DNA from 2 places in the Psychrobacillus sp. NPDC058041 genome. Region 2 is predicted to be linked to the other one. Evidence: predicted binding sites of a transcription regulator. Region 2 holds the regulator's gene; the other holds the start of a gene.

Region 1 (4,543 bases), on a different contig from region 2:
ATCAGCTGTTAAGAATGGGAAGCTCCCTCTTTCTCTCGCAAGCTCTGCAGATGTTTCGTATGCAGCTATTGCAATCGTTTTAAAGACCTCATCAACTAATACATTACCTTCTTCCGAACCATACTCTTTTTCACAATAAATGAGAAGATCAGCAAGACCCATCACACCTAATCCAACACGACGTTCTCCTAGTGCTTGTACTTTATTTTCTTCTAAAAAGTAAGGTGTTGCATCAATTACGTTATCTTGCATGCGCACACCAACACTTACAGTTTCTTTTAAAGCTTCAAAATTCACCGTCTTAGTTTCTTTATTCGCAAATTGCGCTAGATTAACAGCAGCTAAGTTACAGACCGAATACGGTGCAAGTGGCTGTTCCCCACATGGATTTGTTGCAACTACTTTTTGGCCATATGCTTTCGCATTTGTTTTTTCATTTGCATTATCGATGAAGAAAATTCCAGGTTCTGCTGAGTATGTAGCACAAACATTTATCAAGTTCCAAAGCTCTTTCGCTTTAACCGTTCTGTATGTTCTAACTGAATAACCCATCTGCTCCCATTCACGAACATCTCCAACCTCATGCCAATGTTTGTTATAAAAAGCCATTTGTTCTGGAGTGTAAGTTTCAATTGCTGGGAAACGCAATTCAAAATCTGTATCTTCTTCTACTGCTCTCATGAAATCATCTGTCAGTGTAACAGAGATATTTGCTCCAGTTAAGAATTCTGGATTATGAACTGTATATGTTCCACCGTCTCTTATTTTTGTTTCTGCATCACGAATAATTTCGTTGCTGAAGCCACCGAGACCCGGTATAGCTTTATAATTGACAATTCCTTGGTACATAGCTTCTTCTTGATTTGTTAAAGGTTTAAATTTAAGCTTGTCCTTCGCTAATTGTTTAATTGTTTCATCAGTCGTATTTTCGATTAAGAATCGTAAAATTCTTGGATTTTGCATTTTTGAAATGATAAATTCTGCAATATCTGGGTGCCAATCAGCAAGCATAATCATTTGTGCTCCACGACGGGAACCACCTTGTTCAACAAGATGTGTCAACTTGGCGATATCATCTAACCAGGAAACAGAACCAGAAGATTTTCCATTTACTCCACGTGCTAGTGTGTTTCTTGGACGAAGTGTTGAACCGTTTGTTCCAACTCCACCACCGCGGCTCATAATTTCCATTACTTGTTTACGATGATCGCTAATTCCTTCACGAGAATCAGCTACGAAAGGCATTACATAACAGTTGAAATAGGTTACATCTGTTCCAGTGCCCGCTCCGTACAATACTCGTCCAGCAGGAATAAATTTCATAGAAACAAGTTGTTCATAGAACTTTTGGAACCACTCAGCACGTTTTTCTTCCGTTTTTTCTACAGAAGAAAGTCCCGTTGCATTACGTTTTGCGATTTGTTCATAAAATACTTCTAACGGTTTTTCAATAACATTGATTGAACGTTTTACAATCCCAGTTTCAAGCTCGTCACTATCATCTATTGCACTACGATAGTCTTCTTCGATCAATACTTCTGCGGTTCTTGTCGATTCATCAATTGAAACGATAAAACCTAAACCACGAGCTGGAAATTTTGGGTCAGCTTTTACAGTTAGAACGACAAAATCTCCTACTTTTAGCGTTTTCTTTTCAGTATCCTTGAATGAATATCTGTCAATCATTACTAATCGGGATACACCTTTGTGTGTCGTATTCATACTTTCTGTAATTGGATGAACTTGTGAAAATTGTCCGATGTCCTTGTTTAACTGTTCAATGTTAATGGTTGCATTTTTATTCTGAGATGCTAATACCATCATATTGCCTCCCTTTTATTTAAAAAAATAAAATACACCATACCGTATATGGTGTATTATTATTTATCACGTTACTATATGTTGTGTTTTTTTGCAAATTAACAAATTAGCTACGAACGCAAGCGTATCAATAGTCAATGTACTAAAGGACTAAAAAAAATATAATTATTTTTTAAAATTCCATTCATCATTTGCATATCGCTTTTGTTCCAGCTCTTTCACGTACTTTTCTTGCTCCTCACTTAAAGTAATTTCTACTAACTCTATGTGTAAAGCATCTTCAAATCCGTTTTTAAAAGCTCTTTTACAGTCGTCGATTGTTACTGGACTTTGGCTAATTTTGTTTATAGCGACTGCTTTCTTCGACAAACTTGCTTTAACCCTATCTCTTAACTCATTCGAAGAAAATTTAAATGTTTGAATCAACTTATCTTCATCTAAATCTAATAAAATTGCTCCGTGTTGAAGTATAACACCTTTTTGTCTCGTTTGCGCACTTCCAGCTACTTTTCTCCCTTCCACAACAAGTTCATACCAACTTGGTGTATCAAAACAAACAGCTGATTTTGGTTTCTTTAAATTTAATTTTTTCTCTTCTGTGTCAGGAACTGAAAAATAAGCATCTAGACCTAGTTTTTGAAACCCGATTAACAAACCTTCACTAATTACCCTGTACGCTTCCGTAACAGTAGCTGGCATGTCAGGGTATTTCTCCGATACAATAACGCTATAAGTAAGCTCATGTTCATGTAGAACACCTCTTCCTCCAGTTGGCCTTCTAACAAAACCAAGACCTAAGCGCTCCACTGCCTCTAAATCTATCTCTTTTTCTACAGACTGAAAATAACCAATGGACAATGTAGCCGGATTCCATTCGTAGAACCGGATGACTGGTGGAATAAGCCCTTCACTATGCCAATCAAGTAGCGCTTCATCTAACGCCATATTATAAGATGGACTACAAGGTCCAGAATTAATAAAATACCATTTTGTCTTTTCCAATACTTCTTCCTCCTCACAACGATATTCATTTTATCAAATAGATTGAATTGTATCTAGTTAATCTTTTATAATGAGTATTGAAACATAGAAAGGGGAAAGACTGTGCCTACTACATTATACTTTTTTATAGGAGTAATTGTCGTATTACTAGTTTATGCTGGTGTACAAGCATTTCGTTTAAAAAAAGCCGTTACAAATCTTACGCAAGACCAATTTATCGAGGGTTATCGTAAAGCACAATTAATCGATGTAAGAGAACCTAAAGAGTTTGATGCTGGACATATTCTTGGAGCAAGAAATATTCCTTCTTCACAACTTAGACAACGTTTTAAAGAGGTCAGACCTGACAAACCAGTATATTTATATTGTCAAAGTGGCGCAAGAAGTGCACGTGCAGCAATGTTTTTAAAGAAAAAAGGATGTACTGATTTGAACCAACTTCAGGGTGGATTCAAAACTTGGACTGGGAAGATTAAATCTAAATAATAATACAGGTACTTCTTTAAACAGGAGACCCTCAGACTGTAGCCAACCTCGGTAAGAAGCGAGTTTGTCTACAGTCTTTTTTTTATTAAAAAGAAAGGAAGAAAAATCGATGACTGAAAAAATTTTCGTTTGATTTAATTCACCTGCAGAATACAGCAGGAAAGATAAAAAAGAAAAATGCAAGCGCCTTTTAAGAGCTTCTTGCCTTCACTATTTCCTGAGTATTTTAGACGAAACTAGGCGTTTGCGCAATATTTTAACCCTTATTCGCAATATTGGGTATCAATTGCGCAATATAAGACTTCTTATTCGCAATATATTGTGGCCTACTCGCAATGTATTTGGAATGTGCATTATTTTATCCATTTCTCGCAGTCTTGCGTATCAATTGCGCAATATAAGGCTCCTTACTCAAAATATTTTGTTGCCTACTCGCAATGTATTTGGAATGTGCATTATTTTATCCATTTCTCGCAACATTACCTATCAATTGCGCAATATAGGACTCCTTACTCAAAATATTTTGTTGCCTACTCACCATGTATTTGGAATGCGCAATATTTTATCCATTTCTCGCAACATTACCTATCAATTGCGCAATATAGGACTCCTTACTCACAATATTTTGTGTCCTACTCACCATGTATTTGGAATGCGCAATGTATTTGAAATGCGCAATATTTTATCCATTACTCGCAACATTACCTATCATTTGCGCAATATAAGACTCCTTATTCGCAATATATTGTGGCCTACTCGCAATGTATTTGGAATTCGCAACATTTTACCTCTTATTCGCAACATAGCGTATCAATTGCGCAATATAGAACTCTTTACTCGCAATATTGCAAGAATATGAATTAGTAATGAGATTTGCACTTGCTATTAGCCATTTAACATAAAAAAGTGCGATCCATTTTCAGGACCGCACTTCCATTTTATGCTTTTGTATAACGTAATACCGGTTGACGAGCAGCTTTTGTTTCGTCTAAGCGATTGATTACTGTCGTATGTGGTGCATTTTGAACGATTTCTGGATTCTCTTCTACTTCTTTTGCAATTTGAATCATCGCATCACAGAAAGCATCTAATGTTTCTTTAGACTCTGTTTCTGTTGGCTCAATCATCATGCCCTCTTCTACGTTAAGAGGGAAGTAGATTGTTGGCGGATGATAACCGAAGTCAAGTAATCGTTTTGCCATATCTAGTGTACGAACACCTAATTTCTTCTGAC
Region 2 (4,543 bases):
ATACGCCACTCAAAAATCATTTGCAAGTTGTTATTTTTTGTCTCGCCAGTTCTTTCCTTGAAGTAAAATTGGAGTAGTAAGTGCCCGTATCCTTTCCATAATACGTCCAGCTTTTACTACCTCTTTTTCTCCACGTTGTGTGAATGATAAATGATGTTCTAATTCATCATAATTAAAATTGGAAGTCAAAAAAGTAGGAAGCTGTTCAGACATACGGTAGTGCAAAATAGTTCCCAGTATTTCATCTCTTGTCCAACTAGACATTGTTTCAGCACCTATATCATCTAGCATTAAAACAGGAGCTCGTTTCACGAGTTCTATTTTTCCAGCAAGCGACTGATCTTGAATCGCCTGTTTCATTTCTCGCAAAAATTCAGGAACATAGACAACTACTGAATGAATATGCCTTGCCGCTAATTCATTTGCTAACGCTCCAAGTAAATAGGATTTTCCTACACCAAATTTCCCGCTTATATAAAGACCTTTAGCAGGAAGTACATTCGTACGCTCCCACTCATTTAAAAAATCTTTTGCTGCTCGAACAGCAACAACTCTGCTACCATCTTCTAAGTCAACACCAGCTAGAGTTGCTTCCATAACCTCTTTAGGCATATGAATACTATCAATCATAGAAGTTACTTTCCTTCGTTCATCTTCAATTACTCCACGATTACAACGAACATATTCCAAGTCAATTAGATTGCGGTCTAAAACTAACCTTGGTTCATAGCCTTTTATATAGTTAGTACATAATTCAAGTGATTGACAAGCTTCACAATGTTGAGATTGAGAATTATATTCATATAACTTACTTAAACTTCGATCCACTACTTGTTTCGAAATATTAACTGCATTTTCTTCTAGAAATTTTTGTATATCTGGGTTTTCTAAAACTTCTTGTTTCATTTCATCCAGTCTGGAGGAAAATTCAGGTGTTATGACTCTCTTTAATGTCTCATTAATTCTCTCCATAATAGCACCTACCTTTTCGTGACGCCTAATTCAGCTAAAAGTTTTTTTCGTTCTTCTTCAATATTTTGAATTCCATTAGTCGATTCCCCGGATTGCTTTGTTTCTCCATCTTTTTTGTAAAACCAATCCGGTACTTTCTCTTCTCGTGTCGGTTTTTTTGTATAGGTTTTCTGCTTTGAACCTTCATTTTTCCATTTCATATATTGTTCATGTTCATTTCTAGCAAGTTCCATCGCTTCTTTTGCTGTTTTGACATCTTTTCGCATCCAATGAGACGCTATTTTTTCTGCATAGTTTTTCGTTAATTTCATATCTGTACGAAGGAGGACATATTGCAATAGAACATTTACGACACCAACTGGCATATTATAGTGCGAAACTAAATGATTTGCTAGTTGAACATCAGCAAGTATAGGCTCTTTCCCTTTAGCAATATCCCTTAAGACCGCCACAGGTGAAGTAGTTTCTAAATAATGAATTAGTTCTGCTTCTTTTGTCAGCGGTGTATTATTTTCAGGAATAGTTTTTTTAATTTTGGTTACATTTTGGATAATCGGAGCCTTTTTCGATACAGTCAGTTTATAATAATCGGCGCACGCCTTTTTTAATCTTGCTTCGGTAAGATGAAGTTCATCATCTAAAGCAAGTATGACAACTTTTTGCATTTCAATGGGATTTAGATTATATAAGAATGAAAGCTTTGCTATTACTTCTTTTGCTTCAATCGTCATCGCAGATTTTGGTACTAGTTGCTCCGACAAACCTTCTTGTAATAATGAAAAATCAAATTCTTCATAGTAAAATGGAAGAGAAGTTTTTCTTTTTTTGGATTCATAATCATCATCATAAGAAATTTGTTGGCTATTTTTTGTGGATGGTTTATAGACGTCCATGAAAGTTCTTGATACATCTTTAAATCCTTCGTTCCAATTGGATAATTGTATGAAGCGATTTCTCAATTGCTTATATGCATTTTCCCCAATTTTATTAAGTAAAAACATCGACAATAATGGATCTTTTAAAAAGGATTCTGCATCTAATGGAGCAGAAAGTTCATAATAAAAAAAACGAATATCATCTTCTGTCTTTTGCCATGTACGAAGTAAACCTATTGCCTCCAATGCAACTCTTGCTTGAAAAATCTTTCCGATAGAAACACCTAAAACATTCATCAGTTGATAATGCGACCATTGTTCACTAGTTTTCACTTCTCCATCCGCCCACAACGTTAAATACAAACTAATTCCTTCTGCCCCAACTAATGGTTGATAGAATAGAGTTAATAATTGACGATCATAATCTGAAAAAGAATATGGCAGCCGAATCATATACATGTCTGCTGGCTGGAGCTCTTTATATAACATCGACAATTGGTCCTACTCTCCTTTGCTTCTTATAAAGACGGGTTTTTCTTTAATATTTCCTTTAGTTCATCTATAAAAACATTTATATCTTTAAATTGGCGATATACAGATGCAAATCGAACATAGGCAACTTCATCTAGCTCTGATAGCTTGTCCATTACCTTTTCTCCGACTTCTTCTGACTTCACTTCTGAATTCCCCATTCTTCTAAGTTCCTTTTCAATCGAAAATACAAGATTTTCTAACTGATCTAATGCAACTGGCCTTTTTTCGCAAGCACGTATGAGGCCACGCAATACTTTTTCACGGCTGAATTCTTCACGAGAACCATCTTTTTTTACAACAATTAATGGCGTTTCCTCTACTTTTTCGAATGTTGTGAATCGAAATCCGCAATCCTCACATTCTCTTCTTCTTCTAATGGCCTTATTGTCATCTACTGGACGTGAATCGACAACCTTTGTGCCATTAAACTGACAAGATGGGCATCTCATATTGATCTCTCCTAATTCCTAACGTTAATTTGTATACTTATTATAACAATATTCTTCAATAAAATCGAAAAAGCAGAGGAATCTCTTCCTCTGCTCATCATTTTGGCTAAAAGTCTATTATGCTTGAACTGTCAAACGTGATTTAGGTACACTTAGTGGACCCATTCCACGGGGCATTTCAATCGTTTCGCGTGTTCCAGCATTAAGAGCATCTGCAATATAGTTAGCTGCAATTGATGGATCTAAATCACCACATGTATACACATCAATGCTCGCGTAACCGTGCTCTGGAAAGCTGTGAATCGTTAAATGCGATTCGGAAATAATAACGACTCCACTTACACCTTGTGGCGCAAATTTGTGAAATGCAACTTCTCTGATTTCAGCACCAGACCTTAGAGCAGCATCAACAAAAGTTTGCTCGATAAATGGCATATCGTTAAGTTTGTCGAAATCGCACTCCCATAGTTCTGCAATAATGTGACGTCCCATTGTTTCCAATGTCCGTTTCCCCCTTTGATAAAATTTGGTATAAAAATTTTAAAAATCAAAGTTGACTACCACGGGGGAAAGTTAGTCCAAAGAGGTCCTAACCCTTTAAGTAGTCTGTGTACGCGAAGTACACGATTCTCATTATATGTTGTTTTTATAAATTATGCAACACATAATAAATCCTCTTTCAAAAAAAGTTGAAAGAGGATAAAAAAATTAAAGAGCTGAAGCAACTTTTTTAGTTAAATCAAGTACACGAGCTGAATAGCCCCACTCATTGTCATACCAAGCAAGAACTTTAACTTTACGATTTCCAATTACCATCGTTGTTAGACCATCAATAGTCGTAGAGTTAGTAGTTGTATTGAAATCAATTGATACTAAAGGCTCCATTGTTAAACCAAGAATACCTTTCATCGAACCTTCTGATGCATTTACAAATGCTGCATTAACTTCTTCTGCTGTAACATCTTTCTGTAAATCTACCACTAAATCTACAAGAGAAACGTTCGGAGTTGGCACACGTAATGCCATCCCATGCATTTTACCTTGAAGTTCTGGTAAAACAACTGTAAGTGCCTTTGCAGCTCCTGTAGAAGTAGGAATAATCGATTGAGCACAAGCACGTGCACGACGTAAGTCCTTATGTGGATTATCTAAGTTGTTTTGATCATTTGTATACGAATGCACGGTAGTCATAAGTCCATTTTCTATTCCAAATGTGTCATTTAACACTTTTGCAACAGGAGCAAGACAGTTAGTTGTGCAACTAGCGTTTGAAATAATATCATGTTTAGTTACATCTAATTGATGATCATTTACACCCATTACAATCGTTACATCTTCATTTTTTGCAGGAGCTGTAATAATTACTTTTCTAGCTCCAGCTTCTAAGTGTGCTGCAGCTTTTTCCCCGTCATTAAATTTTCCAGTTGATTCGATTACGATATCAACGTTTAACTTTTTCCAAGGTAAGTTCGCTGGATCACGATCGTTTACGATTTGAACTCGTTTACCATTAACTATTAGTGCATCATTATCAATGGTAACTTCCCCTACAAAAGTACCGTGAGTAGAATCATATTTTATTAAGTGAGCTAATGTTTCTAGTGGGTATCTTGCATTAATTGCTACGACATTAATGTCCTCTTGTGCAATTGCTTGGCGGAATACCATTCTACCAATACGTCCAAATCCGTTTATTGCGATAGAAGCTATCAT

The links. The regulator NrdR, encoded in region 2, represses ribonucleotide reductase genes. The targets are predictions, from matches to a motif close to AACACNATATATNGTGTT.
Region 1: ACFVR1_RS11460 (vitamin B12-dependent ribonucleotide reductase) is a predicted target of NrdR. The motif match lies at 1,892-1,909, and genes of this name have one in related genera.

What each region holds. Positions count from the first base shown of each region.
Region 1 covers NZ_JBHVRO010000006.1:138,438-142,980, reverse strand. Annotated here, with positions in the region: gene ACFVR1_RS11460 (vitamin B12-dependent ribonucleotide reductase) at 1-1,821, opposite strand, end outside; gene ACFVR1_RS11455 (lipoate--protein ligase family protein) at 1,987-2,823, opposite strand; gene ACFVR1_RS11450 (rhodanese-like domain-containing protein) at 2,950-3,309, shown strand; gene gcvPB (aminomethyl-transferring glycine dehydrogenase subunit GcvPB) at 4,248-4,543, opposite strand, start outside.
Region 2 covers NZ_JBHVRO010000010.1:126,521-131,063, forward strand. Annotated here, with positions in the region: gene dnaI (primosomal protein DnaI) at 31-972, opposite strand; gene ACFVR1_RS15590 (replication initiation and membrane attachment family protein) at 981-2,336, opposite strand; gene nrdR (transcriptional regulator NrdR) at 2,366-2,830, opposite strand; gene speD (adenosylmethionine decarboxylase) at 2,948-3,331, opposite strand; gene ACFVR1_RS15605 (glyceraldehyde-3-phosphate dehydrogenase) at 3,539-4,543, opposite strand.